Regions from separate parts of the Aliiroseovarius sp. ABM4_368 genome, predicted to be linked through region 1. Evidence: riboswitches for the same ligand, from Rfam matches in the RefSeq annotation. Region 1 holds a riboswitch; each other region holds the start of a gene.
What was found. A riboswitch is a leader RNA that binds a small molecule or an ion and turns the genes downstream of it on or off. The one in region 1 is predicted to bind cobalamin.
Positions count from the first base shown of each region.

Region 1 (10,299 bases):
TAAAGCTGGCAGCTTGGAATTCGATCCGCGCGGGTTTCATCTGACTGTCCATGTGCCCTTTCCAAGGCCCGAAGTTTGCAGGTTTTTGACGGGCCTTTTCGCGGGACGCAAGAGAGAATGCCGTAAGAAAATGCAGATGGTGCAGTTCCATTACGTCACATTTTGCGCCTCGAATTTGATCAAGTTAGGCGCAGAATGCGGTTGTGAGCTTATTCCATTGACGTTTGGTCAATTCTCCGCGTTCCGCCACCATCCAATACGAGTTCTCGGAAGGGAGCGTTTCCTTTGACAGACGGATCAGAGCGCCAGATGCCAACGCGCCCTCGATCAGTGGCAAAGAGGCCAGCAATACACCCGCACCTGCATGTGCAGCGGCAAGGGCTGCGGTGAAGGTATCAAAGCGCAAATACGGGATGGGTGTTGGGGCGTCGCCCGTTTGGGCCGCCCATTCGTGCCAGCCCATGCGCGGACCAGACAGCCCGATCCGGGGTAGGCCCTGCCAGTGGTCGGCATCCATGCCTTGTAACAAGGCGGGCGCCGCGACGGGGGCCAGTACCTCGTCAAACAGACGAGCGCGATATAGGATGTTCCAATCCCCGCTGCCATAGCGCAGCCGAACCCCACGCAGTTGCGAATTGTCTTCGGACGCCAGCATCAACGTCTTGAACGACAGCTGCACGTCATCTCCCAGTGATAGTCTTGCCAATCGCGGCGCAATCCAGTGTTCAAGTACCGAGGTGCTGCTCCAGACCGTCAGGCGTCTACGTTGAATGCCGAAAAGCTCCTCAGAGCTTTGACGTAAAGTTCCAAGCGCGTGGGTGACATAAGGAAGCCATGCCTCGCCTTCGACCGACAGCACGACGCCGCGCGGTTTACGGATGAACAGGGCCACGCCCAGCCGCGTTTCCAGATGCCCGATCCGCTGGCTGATCGCGGCCTGCGTCAGCCCGGTTTCCTGCGCGGCGGCGGTGAAGCTGCCCAGCCGTCCGGCGACTTCGAACGCGTGGATCCAGTCCAGCGGCAGGTTTGAAAGGGGATTATCCATAAGCAGATCGGTGCCTCAGGTGTGTTTTCGCTTGATTGTCCTTATCGCAATTTGCGCGGACAATCACCTCAGGATCACCGCGTCACAGGAGACACGCGCATGTTTGCCACCCAGCTTGACTCATCTGGCCAGGTTCTGACCCTGACCACCCCTAACGGCCCTCTTCGGTTTCATGCCATCTGGCTGCGCGACAACTCGTGGGACCCGAAAACGCGCGCGGCTGGAAGCGGTCAGCGCCTGCTGTCCTTGGGCGCATTGCCTGCCGATACGCATATGACCGAAGCCTCGGTCAGTGGGGGTAAGATCTCCATCCGCTTTGCGCCTGAAGGTAAAACCGTCACTTATGACGCGGGTTGGCTGACCCAGAACGCCTATGACCGCCCCGCGCCCGCGGAACGCGGATGGCTGCGCGATGGGATCGAGACTTGGGATGCGCGCCTGATGGGCGGTGTGGCAATCGGTGATTTCGCGCAGTTGTCCACCGACCCCGTCGCGCTTAGCGCTTGGCTGGAACAGGTCACACGTTTCGGCTTCGGCAAGGTCGTGAACGGCCCGGTCGAGGACGGTGCGCTGTTCAAAGTGGTCGACCTGTTCGGCTATGTCCGCGAGACCAACTATGGCCGCCATTTCGAGGTGCGGACCGAGGTGAACCCGACCAACCTTGCCTTCACCGGGCTGGGACTACAAGCGCATACGGACAACCCGTACCGCGATCCGGTGCCCTCGGTTCAGGTGCTTTATTGTTTGGAAAGTTCGGCCGCTGGGGGCGAGAACATGGTCGTGGACGGCTTCGCCGCCGCCCGCCGTCTGCGCGAGGAAGACCCGGCCGCATTCGACGTTCTGGCCAATCACTGTGCGCGGTTCGAATACGCGGGCGAAGAAGGCGTTTGCCTTCAATCGCGACGCCCGATGATCGAATTAGCCCCAGATGGCGAGCTGATCGGCGTCCGTTTCAACAATCGCTCTCTGGCCGCTGTTACGGATGTGCCGTTTGACCAGATGCAGGCCTATTATGCCGCCTATCGCCGTCTAGGCGAGATCATTGATGATCCGGCGATGGAGGTTACTTTCCGTCTGGAGCCGGGAGAGGGTTTCGTCGTCGACAACACCCGCGTGTTGCACGCCCGAAAGGGGTACTCCGGTGAAGGCACGCGATGGCTTCAGGGTTGTTATTCCGACACGGACGGGTTGCGCTCGACTGCTGCCGCCCTGTCGCGCGCGCATCGTCAGGAGGCCGCAGAATGAAGCCGGATATCGAAACACTGACGCCGGACAACATCGTCGCATTCATCGGCGGTATCTTCGACCGTCGCGGCGGCGAAGAGTATCTGGGCGAAGACGTCACCATGGCCGAGCATATGTTACAGGGGGCTACGATCGCCGAACAGAATGGCCAAAGCGAAGAGATCATCGTCGGCGCGCTTCTGCACGATATCGGCCACTTTACCTCCGAGTTCGGCACGTATCACCCCGACGACACCGAGGACCGCCATCACGAAGATGCGGGCGCCGAGGTGTTAGGGCAGTTCTTTCCCAGCGTGATCACCGATTGCGTGCGCTTTCACGTGGCGGCGAAGCGATATTTGTGCGCCACGAAACCGTCCTATTTCGACCGGCTTAGCGCGGCTTCTGTGCATACATTGGAACTGCAGGGCGGACCGATGAATGCGGACGAGGTGGCCACGTTTGAAAAGAACCCCAACCTGAAAGAAATCATCGCCGTTCGCTATCTTGATGAAGCGGGCAAACGCGCTGGAATGAAAACGCCGGACTATTGGCACTTTGCCCCCATGGTCCAGCGCATGGTGGACCGTCACCGTGCGGAATGATGCTGATTGGTCAGCAATGTATGATGTTGCCCGCCCAAAAACTGCCAAAAATGATGTCAGCCTTGCGATAAGTACCAATATTTGCTTTGGAATACGCAACTTATTGTTGAGAGGTCGACATGTGCACGAAATGCGGTAACAAATTTCACGTCGATAAAGTCGATGATATCAACATCGGTGGTGCGGGCGTAGGCTCGGCAAGTCTTCCGACCTATTCGACCAATCAGGCTGCGAACTATCTGACCACTGGCTACTGGGACGACGCCGGGTATTCTACGCGTAAATTCGATGTTTCAACCGGCGGGACGCTGACATATTCGGTCGCCGGGCTGGAAGATGAAGGTGCATGGTTTGTCGAAAAGGCGTTCGAGGCTTGGAGCGCCGTGACGGGTATCAGCTTTGTTCGAAACGACGTGGCAAGCGCGGACATCGTCTTTGGTGATGATGATTCTGGTGCTTACGCGTGGTCCACCTTTGATTCACCTGGAATCATTGACCAGTCCTTCGTGAATGTGTCGACTGGCTGGTACTATGACCCAGACCCCGTCCACGGCTATGATGACAGGTACGATTTACACAGCTATTCCTATCAAACCTATGTGCATGAAATTGGCCATGCGCTTGGGCTTGGTCATGCAGGCAATTACAACGGCTCGGCAACATTCCCGAACGATGCCACTTTCGCCAATGACAGCTGGCAAATGTCGGTTATGTCCTATTTCGCACAGGATGATAATGACAATGTTGATGCAGATTTAGCCTTTCTTCTGACGCCGATGGCGGCGGATATCCTTGCAATGAAGAAACTGTATGGCGCGCCCACGGACGTGAACACCGGAAAGACGACCTATGGGTATGGGTCCAATGCCGAAGGGCCTGCGGCCAAGTTTGCAAGTCTTGCTGACAACGCTCGGGCAACTGGTCCGGTTGGGGACTATCCAGGAGTCGCCATGACCGTTCTGGACAGCGGTGGCGAGGATACATTTGATTTCTCTGAGACGGGCCGGAAACAGCGTATCGATCTGCGGCAAGAAAAGTTCTCTGATGTTCTGGGGTACGAGGGTAACCTGTCCATCGCCAAAGGAACGGTGATTGAAAATGCCAAGGGCGGTTCGGGTGCTGATACAATTGTAGGCAATGGACAGGGTAACAAGCTGACTGGCGGTAAGGGCGTCGACAAGTTGGTCGGCAATAGCGGGGCTGACAAACTGTATGGCGGCCTCGGCGCAGACGATTTGCGCGGCGGAAAGGGCAAAGACTACTTGAACGGCTCGGGTGGCAATGACGAGATGACAGGCGGCAAAGGCGCGGACCAGTTCTATTTCAACGGCGGTAAGGACCGCATCACCGATTTTAGTGCGCGCCAGAATGATACGATATTCATTGATAGGGATGATGTTCCGAACGGACTGACGGTTCGAAAGCTTCTGAAGCAGAAGGCCACGGTCAAGAACGGTCATGTCCACATCGAACTGAAAGGCGGTGACAAGCTGGTCATTGAAGACGTGTCGAACAAGATGAACCTTGTCGACGACATTCAGTTCTATTGATCACACCTTTTGCGGGTGGATCAGGATCGGGTTGGCAAATCGGTACTCTTCCAGATTGTCGCCGTCTCCGATCCGGTCAACAACCGCGTAAAGCCCCTGTGCGCCGATGGGGGCGAGAACCCCGTGCCACGTGCCTTTGTGCAGGTTGATCGCTTGATCCGGGCGCATAAGGAAGGCTTTTGGTGTGCCGGGCCTTCCACCTTCGTCCGGGCAGACCGTCACCAGAAGGGTTACGCTGTTCATTGGGATGAACGCTTGTGATCCCAGCGGATGCCGTTCGACCAGATCCAGCGTGAACGGAAACTGCCGCGCCTTGCCGTCAAACAGGCTGATCCCCGCGCGACCTTCGCCAAAGTCCAGTTTCGCCAGATCGTGATGGCGCTGGCACATGCCGGCGTTGATGGTCAGGCTGTCACGGTCGGTCAGCTCCAACACATCTCCGAACGGGGCGAAGGCTTTTGCCGTCAGCGGCTGAGCGATGACTTCGGTCATGGCAGCAGGTCCATCAGGCGAAACTCGGCGATGCGCTCGACTTGGCGACAGGCCTCGGCGAACTCGGTTGCGCGGTCATTAAGGATGCGACGTTTGAAATCCGCCAAGATCGACGCTTTGTTGTGATCGCGCACAGCGATGATGAAGGGAAAGCCGTGTTTGGCCACATAATCCGCGTTCAGCTGCGTAAAAGTCTGGCGTTCGCGGTCTGTCAGCATATCCAGCCCAGCGCTGGCCTGTTCCGAGGTGCTTTCCGCCGTCAGTCGCCCCGCCGCCGCCAGCTTGCCCGCCAGATCCGGATGCGCGCCCAGAACGCCCAACCGTTCGTCGCCAGTGGCAGATCGGAAGGCGCGGCACAGCGCATTGTGCAGACCCGTTGCGCTGTCATGGGCGGGGCCTAGTTCCAGCTCGAAGGCGCGTTCGGCAACCCATGTCGAGTGCTCGAAAATCCCGCCATACAGCGCCACGAAGCGGTCGCGGGACATCTGGCTGGGGCGCTCGAACCGTTTGTGCGGGTGGTGTGTTGCCCAGTGCTCGGCGACCTCGATCCGGCGTGGACACCAGACGTCGTCGTGGCGTTGGATATGGTCGATGAAACGGCGCAGTCCGCTGATCTTGCCGGGGCGACCGATTAGGCGGCAATGCAGCCCGACCGACATCATCGCGGGGCGATCTGTGGCTTGTCCTTCGGCATACAGCGTATCGAACGCGTCGATCAGATAATCTCCGAAATCATCGCCCGTGACCCAACCTGGTGCGGTGGCAAAGCGCATGTCGTTGGCCTCGAGCGTGTAGGGGATGATCAGCTGATCATGTGACCCTATTTCGGCCCAATAAGGCAGATCGTCGTCATATGTGTCCGAGACATAGTCGAACCCGCCATGTTCTGCGACCAACCGCACCGTGTTTTCCGAACAGCGCCCGGTGTACCACCCGCGCGGAGGGCTGCCGACGACCTCGGTATGCAGGCGCACGGCCTCGGCAATCGCAGCGCGCTCGTCGTTTTCGGGCATATCTTTGTGTTCGACCCATTTAAGGCCGTGACTTGCGATCTCCCACCCAGCGGATTTAATTGCTGCGACCTGTTCGGGGCTGCGGGCTAGGGCGGTTGCGACGCCGTAGATCGTCACGGGAATATCTGCGCCAGTAAATAGACGATGCAGTCGCCAGAACCCCGCCCGCGCGCCATATTCATAGATGCTTTCCATGTTCCAATGCCGCTGGCCGGGCCACTGGGCGGCGCCGGGAATGTCGGACAGAAATGCCTCGGACGCGGCATCGCCGTGTAGAACGCAATTCTCACCGCCTTCTTCATAGTTCAGGACGAACTGAACGGCGATCTTGGCGTCGTTTGGCCAGTTCGGGTTGGGTGGCGTTGGGCCATAGCCGCGCATGTCGCGGGTGTATCTGTCGGGCATGGGTTCCCTCGTGCTTTGTCCTTGCCCACCCTTCCAAGGAACGCGGGGCAGGTCAAACAGGATTGCGCGCAGGCGCGGTTCCTTTGATAGTGGTGCCAAGGAAAGGACGTTTCATGACCGGATATCTGACCACCCATGTTTTGGACACAGCGCGCGGCTGCCCCGCGCAGGGTTTGCGCATCGATCTTTACCGGATCGAGGGCGAGGTGCGGGCGTGGATCCACAGCCTGACAACCAACGCGGATGGGCGTACTGACCGGCAGATCCTTCCGGCAGACGAGTTTGAAACAGGCACTTACGAACTGGTCTTCCACGCGGGCGACTATTTGCGCGCGACCGGTCAGGACGGGGAAAGCCCGCTGTTTCTAGATATGGTTCCGATCCGTTTCGGTATGTCCGAACAGACGCATTATCACGTGCCGCTTTTGCTGTCGCCCTATGGATACTCGACTTATCGCGGAAGTTAATTTCGTTCCAAAACAACCCTTTGAAGTTTTTGCGACTTCTCCCGTGGCGTATGCGACCCATCGCGTGCCCTGCTTTCGCTTGACTCGTCCCGTCGTGATCTGACATGCAGAAGCAGCGATCGGTTTCGCGTGTGCAGAAGCACCGTGGAAGTAATAGGGAAGCCGGTGAGGTGTAGCCAACAGGCGCCAAATCCGGGACTGCCCCCGCAACTGTGAGCGGCGAGCAAAGCTGAATATGCCACTGGGCTGAAGCCCGGGAAGGCCAGCTACGCGACGACCCGCAAGTCAGGAGACCTGCCGGACGCTGGGCATTTGCCCATTTCCACCGGACGCCGGGGTGAGCGTCTGGCCCGGCGGTCCAAAGACCTTCCCGTGCCAATACCCCGTTGTTCATTCCTGATTGCAGGTCATTTGCCTGCGACGTCGAATGAGGACGACATGAAAAAGAAACTTCTGGCCGCAACTCTGGCCGCTTTTGTACCCGTTGCCGCACAGGCGCATTTCCTTTTGCAACACACCGATGAGGTGCTGATCGAGAAGCCCGGCGATGTGCCGATGGGCCTGATTTTCTGGCACCCGATGGAGAACGGGCACGCTATGGATATGGACGCTCCACAAGAGTTCTTCATGATCCACAATGGCGAAAGGACCGACCTGATGGATCGCGTGGCCCCGGCCACTTTCAAGGGTGCACATAACGAAGCCGCTGCTTTTACAGCTTCCGTGCCGGTCAAACGCTCGGGCGACTATGTGGTCGTGACCGTGCCTGCGCCGTACTATGAAGAAAGCGAAGACATCTATATTCAGCAGATCACAAAGTCGTTTCTAAACCGCAACGGTTTGCCCACTGATTGGGATCAGCCTGCCGGTTTGTCGACCGAGATCATGCCGCTGAACAAGCCCTATAACGTTGTCGTTGGCTCGACCTTCTCGGGTGTGGTTCTGTCGGACGGAAAACCTGTTTCCGGTGCCGAGATCGAGATCGAATACATGGCTGCCGAGCCGGATCTGGCCGCGTTCTCGACAACCGACAGCAGCGTAGGCGCGATGCCCGGCGGCACCATCGTGGCCCTGACTGATGCAAACGGCGTCTTCACTTTCGGCATTCCGAAAGCGGGCAACTGGGGCTTTGCTGCCTTGGGGTCCGGGCCGGCGACCGAGCATGAAGGCAAAGAGCTGAGCCAAGACGCAGTTCTGTGGATCAAAGCCACCGAGCTGAAGTAAGGACCGCGCGATGCACATTGTAGATGGAGCCTTGTCAAATCCCGTGCTGATCGGCGGCGCGGCTTTGGCTGTGGGCGGTATCGCGATGGGCTTGAAACATCTGCCGCTCGAGCGAATTCCGGCGGCAGGTGTTTTGTCGGCCAGCTTTTTCGTAGCCTCTTTGATCCACGTGCCGATCGGGCCCAGCTCGGTCCATCTGATCCTGAACGGGTTGGCGGGGCTGGTTCTGGGCTGGGCTGCGTTTCCGGCACTGTTTGTCGGGCTTTTGCTACAGGCTGTGTTCTTCGGCTTTGGTGGTTTGACCGTGCTGGGCGTGAACGCGGTGAACATTGCGCTGCCTGCGGTTTTGGCAGGCTTGATCTTTGGAAGACTGATTGCCCGAGGCAGCCCGGTGCAGGGCGCGATCTGGGGTGGGATCGGTGGCGGGTTTGCCATCGCCGCTACCACGGTGGCCGTCGCTCTTTCGCTTGCCCTTTCGGGCGAAGAGTTCATCCCCGCTGCCAAGCTGGTCTTTGTGGCGCATATTCCTGTTATCATCATCGAAGCACTTTTGTCTGGCGCAGCCATTTTCCTGGCCCGCCGCGTAAAGCCCGAGCTGTTTATCCGCTCGAAAGGAGGGTTGGCATGATCCGTTCCCTAGTTCTGATCCTTGCATTGGCAGCGCCTTTGCCCGCGTTGTCCCACAACGTTATCGCATCTGTCTTCCCTTCTGGGTCCGATATCGAGGGCGAGATCGGCTTTTCCAGCGGCGACATGGCCCCCGATCTGAAGATCGAAGTCTTCGACGAGGCGGGCAATAAACTGGGCGAGACAATCACTGATGCAGACGGGTTCTTCATCTATACGCCTAACCAGCCCGTGACCCATATATTCCGGGGCGATCTGGGTGCAGGTCATGTGGCCGAGGTGATCATGCCAGCAGCCGAAGTCGCTCAATTGATGGGGCAAGAGGCTGCTGACGCAAGCGCTGGCGCTTCGGTCCTGAACGGTGCCCCGGCCTCTAGCATGGCACCCGCCGGTCTGTCCGATCAAACCCGCGCCGAGCTTGCCACCATGATCCGCACAGAACTGCGCCCGATCCGGCAAGAGCTGACTGCGTTGAAAACCGAAACAAACTTCCAATCGGTGCTTGGTGGGATTGGCTATATCGTTGGGCTCTTTGGTCTGGGCTTCTATATCGCGGCCCGCCGCAAGATGGAGGGCAAGGCGTGACCTATGTCCTGACCGGAGAAAACAAGCCGCTGACCGGCTTTGGCGCATTGCGCTCTGCCGTGTCTTCGCTTGATCCCCGGATGCGGATTGTCATGACCGTGATTTATGCGATCACCGTAGTTGCACTGGATGACCTGCGGGTTCTGTCGGGTGCGCTGATCCTGTCGATGTGGCTTCTGGCGATCTCGGGTCTGCCGTTTCATAAGACTTTTAAGCGCATGGCGATGATGGACGGCTTCATTATTTTCACCTTGATCCTGCTTCCCTTCACCATGCCCGGCACGCCGATGTTTTCGGTGTTCGGATTTGACGCCACATGGGAAGGCCTGTGGCGCGCGACCGAGATCGCGCTGACCGCCAATGCGGTCATTCTGGCCGTCATGACGCTGGTCGGCTCGATGGAGCCTGTCACTATGGGCCACGCCCTGTTCGCGCTGAAAACGCCCGAACGGTTGGTACATCTGATGATGTTCACCATCCGCTATATCGACGTGCTGCGCGAAGAATACATGCGTCTGCGCACCTCTATGAAGCTGCGTGGTTTTCGCCCCGGCACCAACTGGCACACCTATCGCAGCTATGGCTATCTGGTCGGCATGATGCTGGTGCGTGCGATTGAACGCTCGGAACGTATTCTGGCGGCGATGAAATGTCGGGGCTTTTCGGGGCGCATTATACTGCTGGAAGAGTTCCGCCTGACACGTACAGATGTCATGTTTGCAGGCGCAATGCTGCTGGCACTAGCGGCCCTGATCTGGGCCGAGGTCACCTATGCCATTGCTTGAGCTCACGGATATTCACTTCGCCTATCCGGGGCTTGAGCCCGTGCTAGAAGGCGCATCAATGCGGATGGACCCGGGCGAGCGTTTGTCGATTGTCGGGCCGAACGGCGCGGGTAAGTCGACGCTTTTGAAGCTGATTATGGGCCTATTGCGGCCGGATGCGGGCACCATCACCGCGTTTAACAAACCGCGCGCCGAAGACGCTGATTTCCACGAGGTCCGCCGCCGTATCGGTTTTGTCTTTCAGGACGCCGATGACCAGCTGTTCTGTCCCACTGTT
Region 1 is NZ_JBSWYR010000002.1:231,025-241,323, reverse strand. It holds gene ACXAH3_RS07120 (energy-coupling factor ABC transporter ATP-binding protein) at 1-52, opposite strand, end outside; gene ACXAH3_RS07115 (LysR family transcriptional regulator) at 185-1,045, opposite strand; gene tmpA (2-trimethylaminoethylphosphonate dioxygenase) at 1,145-2,290, shown strand; gene tmpB ((R)-1-hydroxy-2-trimethylaminoethylphosphonate oxygenase) at 2,287-2,874, shown strand; gene ACXAH3_RS07100 (M10 family metallopeptidase) at 2,994-4,424, shown strand; gene ACXAH3_RS07095 (ureidoglycolate lyase) at 4,425-4,916, opposite strand; gene puuE (allantoinase PuuE) at 4,913-6,334, opposite strand; gene uraH (hydroxyisourate hydrolase) at 6,448-6,801, shown strand; cobalamin riboswitch at 6,905-7,117, shown strand; gene ACXAH3_RS07080 (DUF4198 domain-containing protein) at 7,240-8,025, shown strand; gene cbiM (cobalt transporter CbiM) at 8,036-8,653, shown strand; gene ACXAH3_RS07070 (cobalt ABC transporter permease) at 8,650-9,237, shown strand; gene cbiQ (cobalt ECF transporter T component CbiQ) at 9,234-10,022, shown strand; gene ACXAH3_RS07060 (energy-coupling factor ABC transporter ATP-binding protein) at 10,009-10,299, shown strand, end outside.

Region 2 (10,299 bases), on a different contig from region 1:
CCCTGTCACCCGTATCCGACCCTCATCGCGAGCGTGGCTTTCAAACCGTGCCGCTTTGCCCGGGCCGATCTGAGGCATGGCGATGGCATGAAATTCGTGATCCGTCTGCAACCAACCCGAATGACAGCTGCTGCATCCTGCCTTGCCATAGAACAGATCCATTCCCCGCGCCTCTTGCTTCGACAACGATGCCTCTCCGCGCATCGCACGATCAAAAGGCGCGTTATCAGCACGCCATTCATGCGCAATGAAATCCGCGATCACATTGGCAATCTGGGTAAAGGTCACATCCTGCCCTGGAGCAACCTGTTCAAACGCATTTGCGTATTCCGGTATCGCTTCCACGCGGGCGGCTATGACATCCCACGCACCCCCATCCTGCGCCAAAAGCCCCTGTCGGACTGCCTTGCTTACATCGTTTTCCGAGTAATGTCCCGCCATCTCGTCTGCTGACAGAACAGGGAACATCGCCTGCGCCGATAGCGCCGATTGAAACCCGGTGACCATATCAGATCCCAAAGGTGTGCGGATACCGTTGGGCTGGCTGTGATCCACTTCTAGCCGCCCATCATGGAAGAACACAGTGAACTCGGACGCTCCAAGGTTCCACAGCCCAGGCGCATTGCGGGGGATACGTTGCTCTGGGTAATTGTCGGCATCTGCCACCCGATCCGGCCCCAGCCCTGTGGCGCCATCGCCCAAAGACAGCGACAGCCCATCGCTTGTTCCAAAACGGGGATGGTGGCAGCTGGCACAACTGACCTGCTTATTGCCCGACAAGATCGGATCATAAAACAGAAGTTGCCCCAATGCGACGCGCGCCGGATCACGGTCCCGGAAAGCAGGCGCTTGCCCCAGTTCTTGCGCCGACGCACTGCTGAAGGCCAGACAGGCAACGACAAGAGCTGTTTGGACAACGTTCCTCATTCGCCGACCTCTAAGACCAGCTTTTGCACATATGGCGATGCGGGTGTGCAAATCGTGGATGGAAAATGTGGCTGGTTGACCGCATTCGGGAAGCCAGAGGGTTCAACGCAAATGCCGCCCCATGCTTCAAACGGGGCACCCAATCCATGCCCGGTATATATCTGCGCCCCCGGCTGATCCGATGCGACCCGCAGCTTCAACCCAGACGGCGCCGAAAGCTCGGCGATATGTTGCAGGCCTTTGGCTTTTTCGGGCCGAATGAAGAACCGGTCAATCCCATCAGGGAAGCTTCGCAAACGCCGCCCTGTCCGAAAATCGAGCGCCGCGTCTGCAACGCCTTCAATCTCTCCGGTGGCAATGCCCGCGGCGGAAAGCGACAAGACGCGCTCCATTGGCATTGTCAGCTTCAGATCAGCACCCGACTTCTCGCCCAAGGTATAATAGTTGTGCTGTGCAAGGCTGACCGGACGCGGGCGATCAACTTCGACCCGCATTTCATAGGTCAAACTGGTGTCCGACAATACGACCCTGATCACGAAACGAGCTTTGCCCGGAAACCCGGCCTCCCCGTCCGCTGCAACATAGGTCAGGTCGGCGGTTCGGTCATCTAGCTTTGACAGGCTCCAATATTGGGCCGAGATACCCTCGACACCCGAGTGCAATGAATTGACCCCTTCATTGGCCATCAGCTTTACATCCGTGCCACCCAGCGAATACCGCGCCCCAGCAATACGGTTTGCCACAGGCCCGACAATGGCCCCGACATAGTATGGGTCCGACAGATAGTCTTTTGGATCGTCATAGCCGAGGATCAAGGGAACATCATCGTGCCACCACCCTTGTGTCACGCCCCCGTAAGACAGCAATCGAACACGCATCGGTCCATGCCGCAAGTCAACGGTTTGCATCGGATTCTTCAAGACGCGGCGATCGCGCTGATCGCAGGATAGGCGGCACGGTATCTGGCATAGGCCGCATCATAGGCAGCCGTCAGGTCGCGGCGCGGCTCAATGACATCAGCAACCGCCGGAGGGCTCATGACCTCATCAGGTGTTGCACCGGTCGCCGCACAAATCGCCAAGCGCGCGGCGCCCATAGCCGCCCCAAGTTCTCCGGCTGCTGGAACCGAAAGCGGCAAATCCATCATTGTCGCCAATGTCTCTAACCAAAACCGGGACCGAGCGCCCCCGCCTACAGCAAAGACCGTCTTAAGATCAGCCCCCGTTTGCGCCAAAGCCGCTTGACTGTCCCGCAATGCAAATCCGACCCCCTCCATCACGGCGCGGGTCAAAGCGGTCTGATCCGTCGCAATGTCCAGACCCAAGAATGCACCCCGAACTGTCGCATCATTATGCGGCGTCCGTTCGCCTGAAAGATACGGCAGGAAAAGTACCGAAGATGGTCCGTTGATCTTGTCCGGCAGCGCCTTGGACAGGGCCGCGGGCTGCTCACCAGTGTTCCGCGCCAACCAGTTCAAACTGTCTGTCGCTGATAGAATTACACCCATCTGGTACCAGCGCTCTGGCACTGCGTGACAAAATGTATGCACCGCAGTTTCCGGCGCAGATGCAAATCCACCCCGCGCCGCCAGCAAAACGCCGGACGTCCCCAAAGACACGAAACCAGCCCCTTCATTCAAGCACCCGATCCCACAGGCTGCAGCCGCATTGTCCGCAGCACCGCCTGCGACAACCACCGATCCGCTGATCCCCCATTCCGACCTGAGTGCATCGCGCAGCATCCCACCAGCCGCGCTTCCTTCAACCAAATCAGGCATCTGATCTGATCGCATGCCCGAAGCCGCCAGCGCAGGCTCTGACCACTTGCGCGCGCCCACATCCAGCCATGATGTCCCGGCGCTGTCGGACATGTCGCTTAGATACTCACCCGTAAGCCAAAGCCGCACATAGTCCTTCGGCAGCAGAACCTTTGAAACCTTTTCGAAAACATCAGGCTCATGTTCCGCGATCCATGCCAGCTTGGGCGCCGTAAATCCGGGGAAAACTATGTTGGCCGAGGCATCGCGCATCACCGGATTTTCATCAAGTGCGGCAGCCTGCGATGCCGATCGCGTATCATTCCACAAAATGCAGGGGCGCAAGGCTTTCCCGCTGGCATCAACCAAAGTCGCACCATGCATATGACCGCTTAGCCCGATCCCTTTCACATCTTGGAAAGCAGGTCCGGCAGCGTCAGCCAACCCGCGCATGACGCGCTGACTGGCAGTGATCCAGCTGTCCGGATCTTGTTCTGACCAACCATGGTGCGGATGCTGTGTTTCCAAAGGCGCCTCAGCCTCGGCCAAAACAACGACGGCATGATCAATCAAAATCCCGCGCACACCCGATGTTCCAAGATCCAGACCGATGAAACTCATTTTTACCTCATTTATTTTATCGCATAAATTAATGACCAAGTGCCCGGAGTCAATCGCCATGCTTTGACCATGCACAGTTTTCGTTCAAGAATGTCGACCCCTATTCGCCATTTGCCCCGCCTCAACGGGTATCGGATGCAAAGCCATGTGCCACGTGGCGAAACTCCTCTCTTGACAACCAACACACCTCTCGACACCTTCAGCCGCGATGGTTTCGGCACGCCAAAGGCAAGCCGGATGAAAAGGGAACACGGTGAGGAACAGCCAATCGGCGCCAATTCCGTGACTGCCCCCGCAACTGTAAGCGGTGCGCATCCCCTCGACGCCACTGGAGCAACGCTCTGGGAAGGTTGGGGACAAGCACAAAGCCGCGAGTCAGGAGACCTGCCATCTGAACCGTAACTCAAACCGGGCGGGGTGTCCTGGAAGGAGGCCAATATGGCTTTGATGGCGTTTGCCACATTCAGATTTGGTGTCATTCCCTCCCTGCAAGCGCGCGGAGGGCGTCATGAACCGGACTACCACACACCGAATTACTGTTTGCACGTCGTGCAGACACAAGGGACAGGCCTGTCGGCCGGGTTATGAACTGATCGCAAAGCTGCGCGCTGCAATTTCGGCGGCGGGCGACGCCATCGGCGAAGATTTTGAAATCTCCGGCACCGCATGCATGGCGGGCTGCGATCGCCCTTGCACGGTCGCCTATCACGGCACGCGCAAAGCAACCTATCTGTTTGGCGACATAGACCCTGACGTGGACATTTCAGACCTTGTGGACTTCGCAAGCCAGTACGCGGTCCTTCACGATGGTTGGTGCAGCTCTGTTGACCGGCCCGGCAAGCTGCGCAGCAACACCCTTGCTCGTATTCCAGCCACCATCATGGCGATTGAAGACACTGCCGAGCTGGTGTCATGAGCGCCGCAGAGCTTCGGGTCGAAGGCGTCACATGGGCACCATCGCGAAAATCGCCACTATTGCTGCATGACACCAGCTTTGACGTTCCTGCGGGCCAGACGCTGGGCGTTGTTGGGCCGAATGGGGCAGGAAAAACGACGCTTCTGCGCCTGATCTATGGGTTCAACCTGCCCTTCAGCGGGCATGTGTCTATCGGTGGCCAGACGCTGTCCACACTCGCCCCCCGCGCCGTCGCCCGCAAGGTCGCCGCCGTGTTGCAAGAGCAGCCTACCGATTTCGCCCTGAATGTCCGCGAGATCGTCGCCCTTGGCCGCGTGCCGCATCGTCTGGGGTTCGCCACACCCGGCAAGCGCGATGAAGAAGTGATCGAGGCCGCGCTGGATCGCATGGATCTGCACGGCATGGCGCATCGCAGCCTGTCGACCCTGTCCGGCGGCGAACGCCAACGGGTGATGGTGGCCCGCGCCTTGGCGCAAGAACCGCAGGTCTTGGTTCTGGATGAGCCCACCAATCACCTTGATATCCGGCACCAGCTTGAGGTGCTCCAACTGATCCGTGATCTGGATTTGACCATCGTAACGTCGCTGCATGATCTGAATCTTGCGGCTGAAGTCTGCGACCAAATCTTGGTCTTGCGCGGCGGACACATGATGTCTGTCGGCACCCCCGGGGAGGTGCTGTCAGACGAACTGGTTTCGAAAACCTTCATGGTACAGGCCCGGCTGGAAGAACTCAGCCTCAGCCGCAAACCCCATTTTTCATTCCAACTTCCAAACTGAACAAGGGAAACCCTATGAAACACTTGCCATATGCCCTTGGCATGAGCCTTCTGGCGACTTCAGCATTTGCCGAAGTCACCGTGGACAGCTGCAGCCGACAGGTCACTTTTGACACTCCACCCAAGGCGGCCGTGTCCAACGACGTAAACCTGACCGAGATGATGCTGGTGCTTGGCTTGGCTGATCGCATGGTCGGCTATACCGGCATTTCTGGCTGGAAAACTCTGGACGAAGAGATGCGCGCCGGCGTCGAAGCTCTGCCCGAGCTATCCACGAAATACCCGTCGAAAGAAGTGATCGCGGGGGCCGACGCCGATTTCTTCTTTGCTGGTTGGAACTATGGCATGAAGGTCGGCGGCGAAGTAACACCCGAAACGCTCGCCCCGTTCGGCGTCAAGGTCTATGAGTTGACAGAAAGCTGCATCCATATCGGCGACAAGCCGAAAGTCAGCATGGATGACATGTATAATGACATCCTTAACCTTGGGAAGATCTTCGGCGAAAACACCAAAGCGCAGGAACTGGTGGCAGGCTATAAGGCCGAGCTGGACGCGTTCACCGCCGAGCTGAAAACCGGCGACGAACCGCTGCGTGTGTTTGTCTATGACAGCGGTGAAGACACGCCCTTTACCGCTGGAAAATACGCCATGCCGACAGCGCTGATCGAAGCGGCAGGCGGCAAAAATATCATGGATGATTTCGAGAAAAGCTGGGCGACCGTGGCTTGGGAAGAAGTGGTGGAACGCAACCCCGAAGTCGTCGTGATCGTGAACTATGGTGAAGTGACTGCCGACGAAAAACGCGCGTTCATGATGAACAACCCGGCCTTTGCCGATCTGGACGCTGTAAAGAACGACCGTTTCGTCGTGCTGGAATATGTCGAAGCCACCCCTGGCCCGCGCAACGTCAATGCGGTGAAGAAACTGGCCAGCGGTTTCTGGGGCCACAGCACTCACCAAGGACAATAAGGCGATGCGGCAGCCCACACAGCGTTTGCCCCTTCCGGGCATTTTCCTGATCGGAGCAGTTCTGTTCGGGCTGTCGCTTTCCATTGCAATCTCGGTGGGCGCGGTGTCTGTGCCCATCGACACGGTCTGGGGCGTGTTCTTCAACAGCACTGGTTTGTCTGACGCCGAACCGACATGGTCCGCAGGCCGCGCCGCCATCGTGTGGGAAATTCGCTTTCCCCGCGCACTTTTGGCAGCCATGGTCGGGGCGGGGCTGGCGGTCGTCGGGGCTTCCCTTCAAGCCGTCACCCGCAACCCGCTGGCCGATCCGCATCTTTTAGGCATCTCATCAGGAGGAGCCTTCGGTGCGGTGGCCGCGCTAATGCATACGGGCCTTTTCATGGGGCTTCTGACCGTCCCGTTCATGGCGTTCCTTGGCGCTTTGATGGCGACGGCCATGGTGTTGGGCGTGTCGCGCATGGCGTCTGCGACCTCGGCAGACCGTTTGGTGCTGGCAGGCGTTGCCGTGTCCTTCGTGATCATGGCAGGCGCAAACATCCTGATTTTTCTGGGTGACCCCCGCGCATCGCACACCGTAGTCTTCTGGATGCTCGGAGGGCTAGGGTTGGCCCAATGGTCGCACCTGTCTTACCCGCTGATCATCCTTGCTCTGGCAGGGACTTGGCTTTGGCTTCAGTCGTCAAAGCTGAACGCCATGACCATCGGTGACGAGACCGCAACAACGCTTGGGATCTCGGTCGCCAAGTTCCGTTTGTCCGTCTTCGTGGCTGGCGCACTGATCACTGGCGTCATGGTCGCATTTTCCGGCCTGATCGGGTTTGTCGGCCTGATGGTGCCCCATATCGTGCGGATGTTGGTCGGCGGCGACTATGCGCGCGTTCTGCCCGTCTCTACCCTGTTCGGAGGCATCTTCCTGCTGTGGGCCGACATCGCGGCGCGCACATTGATGGCACCCGAGGACATCCCAATCGGGATCATCACCGGCCTAATCGGCGGCATATTCTTCATCTTGCTGCTGTCGCGAAGATAACAGAACCTGCCGTGCCTCAGACCTCGTCTTCCGGGTCAGCAACAGGATCAAGCACCAACAGCAAACGCGTCTCGCCGCTTCCTTCGATGGGCGGCGAACGGTGCAGCAAGCCCGAGGCCGGCTGCTCTGGCCAGCGGGTGCCCCGCAGCAGGATCGGCGCGCCGGTGGACACTGTGATGATACGCTTGGGGTCGCGGCCATCTTGACCGGTGCCATATTGCGTGCCGGTCCCGCGATAGGTGCAGACCAGCCGCGCGGTGATCGCGTCGACATGGAACTTGCGGCAGGCGTTGGTGGTCACCACATCAAGACGCACCCGCAGAAAGCGCGCGCGCATCAACTCGGAAAAGAGTTGGGAAAGCGCCGAAATGTCGTCGATCAACATATCCCGTTCAGGACAATCCGGCGTGCCAGACGTGTCACAGATGTGGCGGACGGCATCCGGAATGGCCTCTGGGCGCAGGATCATGCGGGTCTTGGGCAAAAGAGCGGCGTCCAAACCGTCGATCCAATCTTGAAATGACGGTAAGGGCTGACGCCGCCAAACAGCGGCCGCAACGCCCGGACGATGGATAGCTGACAGGTCTTCAGCCGTGTCGGTTAGATGCACCCCAAGGGGTGCATCTTGCATCAGCGTCTCAAGCACCGTGACATTCATCAGCGCTGCCCCCAGAGCGGGAAGGCGTCGGCCAGATCCTCCCATTCTTCTGGGCGGAATTCGTCCACATCCATAAGGGCTGCATTCAGGCGCGCTTTGATGGCGTCTTCGTCATAGCCGGTGCCGATGAACACGATCTCTTGCCGCCGGTCGCCCCAGGGTTCGACCCAGTTGCGGGCAATCTCGGCTTGCGCCTCGGGATGGGTCGGCAGGCGCTCTTCAGGCAGCGATGCCCACCACAGCCCCAGCGGCTTGACCGAGGACAACGCCCCCGCAAGGCTAAACTCGGCCGCCCATTGTGGGCGGGTGGCGATCCAGAAGTGCCCCTTGGCGCGGATCACGCCGGGCAGATCGCCGTTCAACACCTTAAGCAGCCGTTCAGGATGAAACGGCGCGCGGGCGTGATAGGCGAACGAGCTGATGCCGTATTCCTCGTCTTCAGGCGTGTGATTGGCAAAGCCGTAAAGCTCTTTGGCCCACATCGGGTGTTCATGCGCGGTGTCGAAATCGAAAAGGCCCGTGTCCAGAATGGCATCGGCGGACACGTCCGAGTGATTGGTCTCGATAATCTTCGCGTCGCCGTTCAGGGCGCGGATGATTTTGCGGGCGTTATCCGTACGTTCAGGCCCAGCATCGTCCACCTTGTTCAGGATCACCACATCGGCAAATTCGATCTGCTCGGTCAGCAGGCTGACCAGGCTGCGATCATCCTGCTCGCCCAAGCTTTCGCCGCGGTCGGTCAGGAAATCGTGGGACGAGAAGTCCTGAAGCAGGTTCACCGCATCGACCACCGTAACCATCGTATCCAGTCGCGCCACATCCGACAGACTTTCCCCGGCTTCGTCACGGAAATCGAAGGTGGCCGCGACGGGCAGCGGTTCGGAAATCCCGGTGGACTCAATGAGCAGATAGTCAAAGCGCCCTTCCTCGGACAGGTTGCGGACCTCTTTCAGCAAATCATCGCGCAAGGTACAGCAGATGCAGCCGTTCGACATCTCGACTAGGGTTTCTTCCTGACGCGAAAGCTCGGTCCCTTCGCGCACCAGATCGGCGTCGATATTCACTTCGGACATGTCGTTGACGATCACAGCCACGCGGCGCCCGTCGCGGTTGTTCAGAACACGGTTCAGAAGGGTTGTTTTTCCAGCCCCAAGAAAGCCAGACAGCACGGTCACAGGCAGGCGGGTATCGTTAATCGGCGTATCTTTCATAGCATTTAACTCGCTTATGTAAGGGAAGGTTCGGCGCGCAACATGTTCAAGCTGTGCTCTAGCTCGGCACGCGGAATGTCGCGGGCAATGACGACGATACGCGAACGGCGATCGTCAGACGGCCAGTCTTTGACCGGCAGCGGAGGATCAAAGATGGTTTGAACCCCATGGAAAACGAATGGCATCTCGATGCCTTCAAGGAACACCACGCCCTTGACGCGCAGCAGATTGGGACCACGTTGTGCGGTCAGCGTGTTTAGCCAGTTGTCGAAGACAGCATCGGCCAAGGGTTCATCAAGGATGATGGACGCCGTTTCGATGCGGGCGTCGTGACGTGAATGGGATGCCGGGGCCGACGGCGACGCGGCCATCCCAGACAAGTTCGCAAAGGGATCTGAAGTCAAACCGGCAGATGCACCCTGCCCCGATGCGTGAGACATCACATGAACCGGAGAGCCAGGCGCTTTGCGCCCAGTTGTCCAAGACAACACATCGACCGGAGCGGCCTCTTTGCGCAACCCGCTCAGCCCCCACAGCTTCCCGGCCAAACCTTCACCGCGGACGGCATGCAGGATGCGCGCGGTCGGGTTTAACCCCCGCAGGCGTTCTTCGACCCTGATGATCTGCTCGGGCCCTACCAGATCGGCTTTGCTGAGAACCAGCAAGTCGGCCATCGCGACCTGTGAAACGGCTTCGAACTGATCATCCAATGTCTTAGGGCCATTGGCGGCATCCACCACGGTAACGACCCCATCCATGCGGGTCCGCGCGGCCAGAAAATGTTCGACCAAAAGTGTTTGCAGGATCGGCCCAGGTTCCGCCAGCCCTGTCGTCTCAATCACGATCCGATCGAAGTCAAATTCACCCGCCTCACGGCGCTGAAACAGTTTTCCGAATGTGTGTCCCAGCTCGCCCCGCACAGTGCAGCACAGGCAACCCGATTGCATCAGCGTGACATCGTCGCTGGAGGTCGCCATCAAGTCGTGATCAAGCCCTGCTTCGCCAAACTCGTTGACGATCACGGCGATCCGTCCTGACGATGCATCCGACAGGATAGCGTTCAAAAGCGTTGTCTTTCCTGCTCCCAGAAATCCGGTTAGCAAAGTGACAGGTAAGCGCGAATCCACAGTGCGTGCTCCTTTGGTGTGGAGGCTTTTTAAGTTATGTTATAATATAACGCAACAGCTTGATGCGAATACCGCACCCACTCAACAGCACTGCGCTGGCGGGACGACTTTACAATATTAGCGAAGGTCCAGCGTGCCAAAAGCGTCTCGACTTGAATAAGCCGAGATCGCATTTGGCGGGCTCTGGGTTGTCCTTATTCACTCTCAGGACAAACAGAGGTCTTATGAAAGCGTCACGCCCGCTGGGTGCAGAACCACCGACGAACCGATCGCAGCCGGGTCAAGATCCACGTGGCAATCATAGGC
Region 2 is NZ_JBSWYR010000006.1:91,342-101,640, forward strand. It holds gene ACXAH3_RS15380 (cytochrome-c peroxidase) at 1-927, opposite strand, end outside; gene ACXAH3_RS15385 (aldose epimerase family protein) at 924-1,835, opposite strand; gene xylB (xylulokinase) at 1,844-3,304, opposite strand; cobalamin riboswitch at 3,497-3,710, shown strand; gene ACXAH3_RS15395 (DUF1636 family protein) at 3,813-4,220, shown strand; gene ACXAH3_RS15400 (ABC transporter ATP-binding protein) at 4,217-4,999, shown strand; gene ACXAH3_RS15405 (ABC transporter substrate-binding protein) at 5,014-5,967, shown strand; gene ACXAH3_RS15410 (FecCD family ABC transporter permease) at 5,972-6,997, shown strand; gene ACXAH3_RS15415 (DUF1826 domain-containing protein) at 7,014-7,655, opposite strand; gene ACXAH3_RS15420 (GTP-binding protein) at 7,655-8,866, opposite strand; gene ACXAH3_RS15425 (CobW family GTP-binding protein) at 8,881-9,993, opposite strand; gene ACXAH3_RS15430 (heme ABC transporter ATP-binding protein) at 10,216-10,299, opposite strand, start outside.
Region 2: it holds a riboswitch for cobalamin, as region 1 does, so the genes downstream of both, ACXAH3_RS15395 (DUF1636 family protein) here and ACXAH3_RS07080 (DUF4198 domain-containing protein) in region 1, are expected to answer to the same signal.

Region 3 (10,299 bases), 160 kb from region 1:
GGCGCGCGGCGTCTTCGGTTTTGACCAAGCCAATTTGGCTCATCCGGCGGCCCAGAACTTCGGGCACGGTGACATAGTTCGACAGCGCATTCACGCCATCGGGCAGGGGTTGCGATTGCGAGTATCCAGGCAACAACGCCCAACCTGAAGGTGCTTCGCCGTCAATCTCTGGCGCGCGCAGATCGTCGGCCAAAGCAGCCCCCAAGGCCTTCTCGTACCCGGATTTCACGCGCAAGCTGTCCAGCACTTGCGAGCCTTCGGACGCATCACGTTCGACCAGACGGGACAGCGCCTGAACCTCGGCATGAAGGGCATTTACCTCGCCCTCGGCGGACGAGCGAGCCGCGCGGGCGTCAGCCTCGCGCGATTGTGCATCGGCGCGCGCTTCGTCTGCAGCCACAAGTGCGGCTTCCGCATCTTCTGACGCTTTGGCTGCTGTCGTTTGGGCCACACCAGCAGCTTCAAAATCAGCCGCCGCCTTATCTAACGCACCCTTGGAATCGTCCATCGCAGAGCGCGCACGGTTGGCTTCGCCTTCGCTCTTTTCCAGCGTTTTTCGGCTGTCATCCAACAGGCGATGTGCAGATTGATGGCGTGCAGCCAGTCGTGCGACGTCTTCAGTCAGTTGAGTCAGGTCACCTTCACGTTCCTGCAAGATCGCGGCGCTGTCACGGGCATCTGCATTGTACGCCTCAAGTGCATCATCATGCCCTTCAGACGCCTTTGTAATCTGATCTTGTTCCCATTCCAGACGCTCGATCGTCTCGCCCGCATCTTTGTTCAACCCACTTTCGCGATCAATGTCGCGGGTCAGCTGTGTGATGCGGCTGGTTAGGGTCTCGATCCGTTCGCGGGCTTGGGTTTCCTGATCCGATAGCTGGTCACGCTGCACCTGCAGGCGCTGCAGGATTGCGGCGGCGACGGCCTCTTCCTCGCGCAAGGGGGGGAGGCGGTCTTCGGCGTCCTGACGGGCTTTGGTGGCCTGTCGTGAAGCACCTTCGGCCGAAGCGGCAGCCTTCACGCGTTCCGTCAGTTGGGTTTGAGCCTCAGCGCGCGCGACATCCGCTTCGCGCCAGCGGCGATACAGCAGCAAGCCTTCTGCCAGTCGCAGATCATCGCCAATGGTGCGGTAGCGTGCGGCCTGACGGGCCTGACGCGCCAACTGCCCCAGTTGCGAGGCCAATTGTTCGATCACATCATCCACGCGGGCCAGATTGGTCTCGGTGCCTTTCAGTTTCAGTTCGGCCTCGTGGCGGCGTTGATACAGGCCCGAGATCCCAGCGGCTTCTTCCAGAATACGGCGGCGTGCTTTGGGTTTGGCGTTGATCAGCTCGGAAATTTGCCCCTGCCGCACCAGTGCAGGCGAATGCGCCCCGGTTGAGGCATCGGCAAACAGCATGCTCACATCACGCGCGCGCACATCCTTGGTGTTCACCTTATAGGCAGAGCCTGCGTCGCGGGTGATCCGGCGCACGATCTCAAGGTTGTCGCTTTCGTTGAAGCCCGACGGGGCAAGACGTTCGCTATTGTCGAGCAGCAACGAGACTTCGGCAAAGTTGCGCGCAGGACGCGAGGCAGCACCGGCGAAGATCACGTCTTCCATCCCGCCGCCGCGCATTGCGGTCGGGCGGTTTTCACCCATGACCCACCGCAGGGCCTCAAGCAGATTCGATTTCCCGCAACCGTTCGGCCCAACCACGCCTGTAAGCCCGTCAGCGATCACCAGATCGGTCGGGTCCACAAAGCTTTTAAAGCCATTCAGTCTGATCTTCGAAAACCGCAAGCGGTCTGCCTCGTCGTTGATTCTTATCGTCTGATGATTGTTCGGATCGAATTGCGACGAGTCAACGGCCTGCACCGATATGTGGGCGAAATCGGCGAGTTATCCACAAGATATTGCATTTGCCGCCGTTTGGGCGCGTTCGTCTTGCCGTCATTCCGCGCCCGCAGGTCGGTTTCGACCTTGACCCTCTGGCCCATCGCGCGGCAAACAAGTCCGGCATGGTTCCCAATGGGACAAAAGGGAATGCACCGGGGACGACCCAATTCGGGGTTTGATGGTGCAGCCGCCCCCGCGACTGTAAGCGGAGAGCGCCCGCCAACGCCACTGATCCAAAGGGTCGGGAAGGCGGCGGCGCGCTTCGACCCGCAAAGCCAGGAGACCTGCCATGCGAAATCGAAACCCACCCGTCGGGGAGACGGGCGAAGGAGGATAATATGCAAGCAAAGATACCTGCCACCGTGGTCACCGGTTTTCTGGGTGCGGGCAAGACGACCCTGATCCGTCACATGCTGGACAACGCCAAAGGCAAACGCATCGCGCTGATCATCAACGAGTTTGGTGATCTGGGGGTGGATGGCGACATCCTGAAAGGCTGCGGGGACGAGACCTGCACCGAAGATGACATCATGGAGCTGTCCAACGGTTGCATCTGCTGCACCGTGGCCGAGGACTTTATTCCCACGCTTGAGAAACTGCTGGATCGTGACACGCCGCCGGATCACATCGTGATTGAAACCTCGGGTCTGGCCTTGCCGCAACCACTGGTTCGTGCATTCCAATGGCCCGAGATCTCGACCCGCGTGACGGTGGACGGTGTTGTGACCGTTGTTGACGGGAAAGCCGTGTTTGACGGTCAGTTCGCTTCCAATCTGGATGCGGTCGAGGCGCAGCGGAAGCTCGACGAGAACCTAGATCACGAGACGCCTTTGTCCGAGCTATTCAAGGATCAGGTGACCTGCGCCGACATGATTGTGGTGAACAAGTCCGACCTTCTGGCGGAAGGTGAAGCGGATCAACTGGTCTCGAAGCTGACCGGGGACAGCCGTGACGGCGTGCAGGTTGTGCGCTCGACCATGGGCGCGCTGCCGGTCGAGGTTCTGCTGGGGCAGGGCATGGGTGCTGAAGATGATATGGCTGCCCGTCTGTCGCTGCACGAGAAGGGGCATCATCATCACGATGACCACGACCACGACCATGATGACGGCCACCATCACCACGATCACGATGATCACCATCATCACCACCACGATCACGACCATAACGCGTTTGAAAGCTTCGTGGTCACGCTGGGCGAGGTCGCCGACCCGAAAGCCTTTGCCGAGAAAGTCGCCGACGTGATCCGCGCCAACAACATCCTGCGCTTGAAGGGTTTCGCGGCCGTCGAAGGCAAGCCAATGCGTCTGACGCTTCAGGCGGTTGGTCCCCGCGTCGACACCTATTTCGACCAGCCCTTCGGCACCCAGCCCCGCGAAACGCGTTTGGTGGTCATTGGCCAGTCGGGACTGAACCGCGACGCCATAACACAGGCGCTGATCGCATGACCGTTCAGGTTGTCCTTGGCGATCCGCGCGATCCTCAGGCCACGGCGTTGCTGAAGCAAAGCCATGCCTTGATGGAGAGCTTGTTTCCCCCCGAGGACAATTTCTTCCTGAATATCGACGACCTGTGCGTGCCCGAGATCTCGTTCTTCGTGGCACGCGAGGGCGACGTAATTCTTGGCACAGGCGCACTGGCCGACAAGGGCGAATATGGCGAAGTGAAGTCCATGTTCGTCTCACCCGACGCGCGCGGCAAAGGCGTGGGTGAGGCTTTGCTTGGGCAAATCGAGGCAACTTCGCGCCGCAAAGGACATGCGGCGATGAAGCTGGAAACCGGCAATGTGCTTTACGCGGCGCACCGTCTGTACGAACGGGTTGGGTTCCGCACATGCGGGCCATTTGGCAGCTATCCCGAGGCCAACAGTTCGATTTTCATGGAGAAAGCGCTGTGATCGGCGTTTACGCCTTCTTGCCCTTATCGGCAGCCGCCTTCATCCGCGCCAAAAGCGCCGATTTGTCGTCTTTGCGGTTCAGCGGGTTCTTCTCGGTCCCGCGGGCATTATGTTCGGAGTGGCGGGGCTTGCCCTTGGCAGGTTTCGGCGCGCCGGCAGCTTTATAATCCATAGGGTTCACCTTGATCGGGTCATGTTTGGCCGGTCCATAACATCTTAACGCAAGGGACGCGACATGCATCTTCTGGCAGCCACTCCGGGCAGCATTGATGACGGAAAAGAACCGGTTGATCTGGGGCAGACGCCCTCGGATCTGGTGTTCATTTCGGCGGCCGACACGGAACTTGCGGGGTTGGCCCAAGCGCGGGCCGAGATGGCGGACGCGCCCGGTTTGCGTCTTGCCAACATGATGCATTTGGCGCACCCGATGTCGGTCGACCTGCATATCGACAACTGCGCGACGAAGTCTCGGCTGGTTGTGGCGCGTGTGCTTGGCGGCGTCGGCTACTGGAAATACGGGGCCGAACAATATGCGGCCCATCTGCGTGACGCGGGCGTGCCTTTGGCACTGCTTCCCGGCGACGACAAACCGGACGCGGAACTGAGGGCGCTGTCGACGGTGTCGAACGAGGATTACGATGCGCTCTGGGCCTATTTGGTCGAGGGCGGGCCGGAAAACTCGGTTGGGTTTCTGAATTACGCTAAGGCGATGATGCAGGGCGGCGAGCGCCCCGAAGCTGCGCGCCCCTTGCTGCGTGCGGGTGTCTATTGGCCCGGCGCGGGTGTCTCGGATTTGTCTGCTGCGCAAGAGGCGTGGACCGCGGGCGCCCCCGTCGTGCCCGTCGTCTTTTATCGTGCGTTGGTGCAAGGTGCGGGTCTGAACCCGATAAACCGGCTGGTGAAGTCGCTGTTGCGTAAGGGGCTGAACCCGCTGCCAGTCTTCGTTGCGTCCTTGAAAGATCCAGTGTCAGTCGCGACGCTGGAAAGCCTGTTCACCGAGGCCGCGCCCGAGGTTATCCTGAACTGCACCTCGTTCGCCGTCGGATCGCCGCATGCAGGTGACGTGCCCAGCCAAAACCCGTTCGAGGCCCCGTGGTGCAACGCCGCGCCGGTGTGCCAAGTGGTGCTGGCCGGATCCAGCGAAGAGGCTTGGGCCGAAGGTCTGACCGGCCTGTCCGCCCGCGACATCGCGATGAACGTGGCACTGCCCGAGGTGGACGGTCGCATCCTGTCCCGCGCGATTAGCTTCAAAGGCGAAGCGTTCTTTGATGAAGCCACTGAATGCCCCATCGCCACCTACAAAGCGCTGGGCGATCGGGTGCAATTCGTGGCCGAACTTGCGGCGAACTGGGCGCGTCTGCGCCGGGCAGGCGCTGCGGATCGGAAAGTCGCGTTGATCATGGCGAACTATCCCAACAAGGATGGGCGGCTGGCCAACGGCGTAGGGCTGGATACGCCTGCCGCTGTCGTGCACGCGATGGGACTGCTGGCGGATCAGGGTTATATGGTCAAAGATGCGCCCGCGGATAGCAACGCCTTGATGCAGGCGGTCATGGCCGGCCCGACCAATTGGCTTACCGACCGGGCCGCGCGCTCGGGTGGCGTGACGATGCCGATGTCGGACTATCAGATCAACTATGGCCAACTGCCGTGGGAAATGCGTGAGGCGATCGAGAGTCGCTGGGGCAAGCCGGAACAAGATCCATTCTTCACGCCGGGTGACGTTGATTGCGGGTCATTTGCATTGTCGGTTCTGGAGTTCGGCAACGTCGTGGTCGGCGTGCAGCCAGCGCGCGGCTATAACATCGATCCGACCGACACCTATCATTCTCCCGACCTTGTCCCACCGCACAATTATCTGGCCTTCTATTTCTGGCTGCGCCACACCTTCGGCGCGCATGCGCTGGTGCATATGGGCAAGCACGGAAACCTTGAATGGCTGCCGGGCAAGGCCGTCGCCCTGTCCGAGACTTGCTGGCCCGAGGCGGTGATGGGCCCGATGCCGCATGTCTATCCGTTCATCGTGAATGACCCTGGCGAAGGAACGCAAGCCAAGCGCCGCGCGCAGGCGGTGATCATCGACCACCTGACCCCGCCCCTGACCCGGGCCGAGACCTATGGGCCGCTACGCGATCTGGAAGCTCTGGTCGACGAGTATTACGAGGCTGCCGGGGTAGATCCCCGCCGTATCGAACATCTGCGGCGCGAGATTTTGACCCTAACCCAAGCCACCGGGCTGGACGCTGATGTGGGTATGTCGGGCGAGGATGAAGATAGCGATCTGGCGAAGCTCGATGCCTATCTGTGCGAGCTGAAAGAGGCGCAAATCCGCGACGGGCTGCATGTGTTCGGGCAGTCTCCGACTGGGAATCTGGAGCGCGACCTAGGCATTGCACTGGTTCGTGTCCCGCGCGGTCAGGGTGAAGGTAGCGATGCGTCGCTGATCCGGGCTCTGGCAGCGGATTGCGGCGTGGATATCGATCCGTTGGATTGCGATATGGCCGCCACATATGACGGCCCGCGTCACGCACGTCTCGAAGCGATCGAGGCGGGCAACTGGCGCAGCAATGGCGACGCTGTTGAGCGCTTGGAACTGCTAGCTCAGCTTGCCGTCGCTTGGGACGAGGTGCCAGAGGAGTTTACCGCAACCCGTCCTGTACTCGACGCTTATCACGCGCAGGTTTTGCCTTCGGTTCGGGCCTGTGGCCCGGATGAGGGGAAGTGGCTTCTCACCGCCCTTGCTGGGCAGTTCGTCGCCCCTGCGCCCTCTGGCGCGCCGACTCGCGGACGCTTGGACGTTTTGCCGACAGGGCGGAATTTCTTTTCGGTCGACAGCCGCGCCGTGCCGACTCCAACCGCTTGGGCGCTGGGGTGGAAATCGGCTAGCCTGTTGATCGACAAGCATCTGCAAACGCACGGCGATTGGCCGCGTTCGATGCTGGTGACGGCATGGGGCACGGCAAATATGCGAACGGGCGGCGATGACATCGCGCAAGCGCTGGCGCTGATGGGTGTGAAGCCCAAATGGGACAGCGCCAACCGCCGCGTGACCGGGTTCGAAGTGATCCCGTCATCCGCGTTGGGCCGTCCGCGTGTGGACGTGACCTTGCGGGTGTCGGGTTTCTTCCGCGATGCCTTCCCGCAGCTGATCGCCTTGGTCGACAGTGCGGCGCGGGCCGTTCAGGCGTTGGACGAACCCGACGATGTAAATCCCGCCGCCGCGCGCGTGCGAGCGGGCGAGGGCGCCTCGCGTGTATATGGATCGAAACCCGGTGCCTATGGGGCCGGACTTCAGGCGATGATCGACGAACGGCTTTGGGCCGACAAAGCCGATCTGGCCGAGGCCTATCTGGAATGGGGTGGGTACGCCTATGGTGCAGGTAGCGAAGGCACTCGCGACCGCGAAGGGTTCGAGGCCCGTTTGGGGCAGGTCGAGGCCATCGTGCAGAACCAAGACAACCGCGAGCATGACCTGCTGGACAGCGATGATTATTATCAGTTCGAAGGCGGCGCGGCGGCAGCTGTGTCGACCCTTCAGGGCCGGGATCGTCCGATCTATCACAACGACCATTCACGGCCTGAGCGTCCGGTAATACGTACGCTGGAAGACGAGATCGGCCGCGTGGTCCGCTCGCGTGTGGTGAACCCGAAATGGATCGATGGTGTGAAGCGCCACGGCTATAAGGGCGCGTTCGAGATTGCTGCGACGGTCGACTATATGTTCGCCTTCGCTGCCACCACGGGGGCCGTACGCAGCCATCATTTCGATCTGGTCTATAGCGCGTTCATCGAGGATGATGACACGCGCGAGTTCATCGAGGAACACAACGATCCGGCCCTGAAAGAGATCGCCGAGCGTTTGCGCGAAGCGATCGAACGAGGGATTTGGGCGCCGCGGTCAAACTCGGCCCGGGCGATGCTAGATCAGATCAGTTGACACAGTTGCGTTTCGTCGCGCCGGCGGTTTATGCCGTGTCGCAGTCGATTTCTGCCCTCTGAATTGCCTGATCCCCGCTGAGAGATCCCTCGACCACCTTACACCCAGTGGCCTGTTCAATCGCGATTTTCGAGCGTGCCAGAATCACCGGGACGCGGGGCAGGGCCTCAAACCCGGTGCGATAGACCTCGACCCAGTTTTCGCGCTGATGCACGGAAAAGTTTGATCCCTCGACCTCGACCCGCGTGGTGGCGGTGTCGCGATGCATGAATTGAGGGCTGGGGCTGTCGCAGGCCGCGAGGGCTGGAAGACCCAGTAGAACAAGGGAATGGGCTAGTCGCATGGTTGGTGACTCCTTCCCCGGCACCTTGCGACGCCTTGGTTAACAATCGGTAAATCCCAACAGTTCACCCCGCGACAATCTGTGCAAGGCCGCGGGCTTGCAGACTGTTGCAATTGCAATTATAAGATATTCAAGATTACGAATATGAATGGAGAAGTCCAATGCAACTCTCGCGTCCCGCAGACAGATACTCGCCTCTTTACTTTCTTGCCTCGGTTGGTGCCGGTGGCCTGTCGGTCACTTTCTTTATGTACCTGATGTTCTGGGTGAAACACCCGGGTCAGCCCGTGCCTGTCTTCGAAGATATTATGGCTGCCTTCACCACCGGATCGATGGGCATGAAGACTGCTATCGTCGTCGCATGGGTGGGTATCGCCGCGATGGTGTTTCTGAACCTGAAATACCTGATCTGGAACCTGAAAAGCTTCTCGGCCTTCCGCAAGACCGACGCCTTTACCACGCTGAAGAACTCGAACGCCGAAACCACCTTGCTTGCCATGCCGCTGGCGCTGGCGATGAGTGTGAACGGCCTGTTCGTGGCCGGTCTGGTCTTCGTCCCCGGCTTGTGGTCTATCGTCGAATACCTGTTTCCCTTCGCCATGGCGGCCTTTCTTGCCATAGGCATTTTGGCGCTGAGCTTTATCGGGGATTTCCTAGGCCGCGTACTGTCCAAAGGCGGCGTTTTCGACGTAACCGCACACAATAGCTTTGCCCAGATGCTGCCGTCCTTCGCACTGGCTATGACCGCTGTGGGTTTTGCTGCCCCCGCTGCGATGAGCGCAAACACCGTGGTCGTTGGCGTTGCCCTGATCGGTTCGACCTTCTTTGGCACCGCAGCCATCGTCTATGCCGCGTTGGCCCTGTTCACTGCCTTCAACTCGATGCTGCACCATGGGACCGCCAAGGAAGCTGCGCCGACGTTGATGATCGTCATCCCGCTGATGACCATTCTGGGCATAATGTTCATGCGCCAGAACCATGGGCTGCACGCCACCTTTGATGTGCACAGTTCGGCTGCTGAAACCATGGTGTTTCTTGCCCGTCTGATCGCAGTCCAAGTCCTGTTCGGCCTGCTGGGCTTGGTGGTGCTGTCGCGCGTTGGGTACTGGAAAAGCTTTGTCTTCGACAAAGAGACTTCGCCCGGTTCCTATGCGTTGGTCTGCCCGGGCGTTGCAATGGCAGTTCTGCTGCACTTCTTCTTAAATTCGGGTCTGGTAAAAGCCGGCGTGATCGACAAGTTCTCGGTCACATACTGGGTGATTTCCGCCATTGCTATAGTTTTCCAATTCGCCATGATTGCTCTGGTTGTTCGTCTGAACAAACAGCATTTTGGCCGCAACGAAAGCTCGGCCGTACCAGCCGAGTAACACGCCACTCACGGTGGCCAAAATAGGCGGGCGTTCCGATTTTCGGGGCGCCCGCACTTGCATCTGGCGGCGTGTGCTTTCACATTAGATGAACAGTCAGAAGTGAGGCCAGAATGACCGTAGATCCCGACCGCCACGCCACCAAGATGGCAAAGAAGAAAGCCGCCCGTGACAAGATCATGGCGACGAAGACCGACAAGAAAGGTCTGATCATCGTGCATACGGGCAAGGGCAAGGGTAAAAGCTCGGCCGCGTTCGGGATGATCTTCCGCTGTATTGCTGCGGATATGAAATGTGCCGTCGTGCAGTTCATCAAAGGTGGCATGGATTGTGGCGAGCGTGATCTGATCAACGCCAAGTTCTCGGACATTTGCGAATTCTACACGATGGGCGAAGGTTTCACGTGGGAGACGCAGGACCGCACCCGCGACATCGAGATGGCGCAGGCCGCATGGGAAAAATCGAAGGAGTTGATCCGCGACCCGTCCAACAAGATGGTTCTGCTGGACGAAATCAACATCGCCATTCGTTACGACTATGTCGATGTGAACGAAGTGGTGAAGTTTCTGGTAGAAGAGAAGCCCGATATGACCCACGTGGTTTTGACCGGGCGCAATGCCTCGGACGATCTGATCGAGATTGCTGATTTGGTGACAGAGATGGAATTGGTGAAACACCCGTTCCGGTCAGGCATCAAAGCGCAGATCGGGGTCGAATTCTGACCCCGGAGAAGCGAGGGAAAGACCATGCCGAAATTCTATATGGCGTATCACGAACCTAGGGACGTGCCTGACGACAAGAAGGCCGAGATGCAGGCCGCGTATAAGGCATGGATTGCCAAATACGCGGACGTTTTCGAAATGCCCGAGACACCCTTCA
Region 3 is NZ_JBSWYR010000002.1:67,535-77,833, reverse strand. It holds gene smc (chromosome segregation protein SMC) at 1-1,783, opposite strand, end outside; cobalamin riboswitch at 1,986-2,185, shown strand; gene cobW (cobalamin biosynthesis protein CobW) at 2,218-3,324, shown strand; gene ACXAH3_RS06375 (GNAT family N-acetyltransferase) at 3,321-3,773, shown strand; gene ACXAH3_RS06370 (hypothetical protein) at 3,781-3,945, opposite strand; gene cobN (cobaltochelatase subunit CobN) at 4,009-7,710, shown strand; gene ACXAH3_RS06360 (hypothetical protein) at 7,739-8,053, opposite strand; gene ACXAH3_RS06355 (TsoY family (seleno)protein) at 8,215-9,420, shown strand; gene cobO (cob(I)yrinic acid a,c-diamide adenosyltransferase) at 9,534-10,142, shown strand; gene ACXAH3_RS06345 (YciI family protein) at 10,167-10,299, shown strand, end outside.
Region 3: it holds a riboswitch for cobalamin, as region 1 does, so the genes downstream of both, cobW (cobalamin biosynthesis protein CobW) here and ACXAH3_RS07080 (DUF4198 domain-containing protein) in region 1, are expected to answer to the same signal.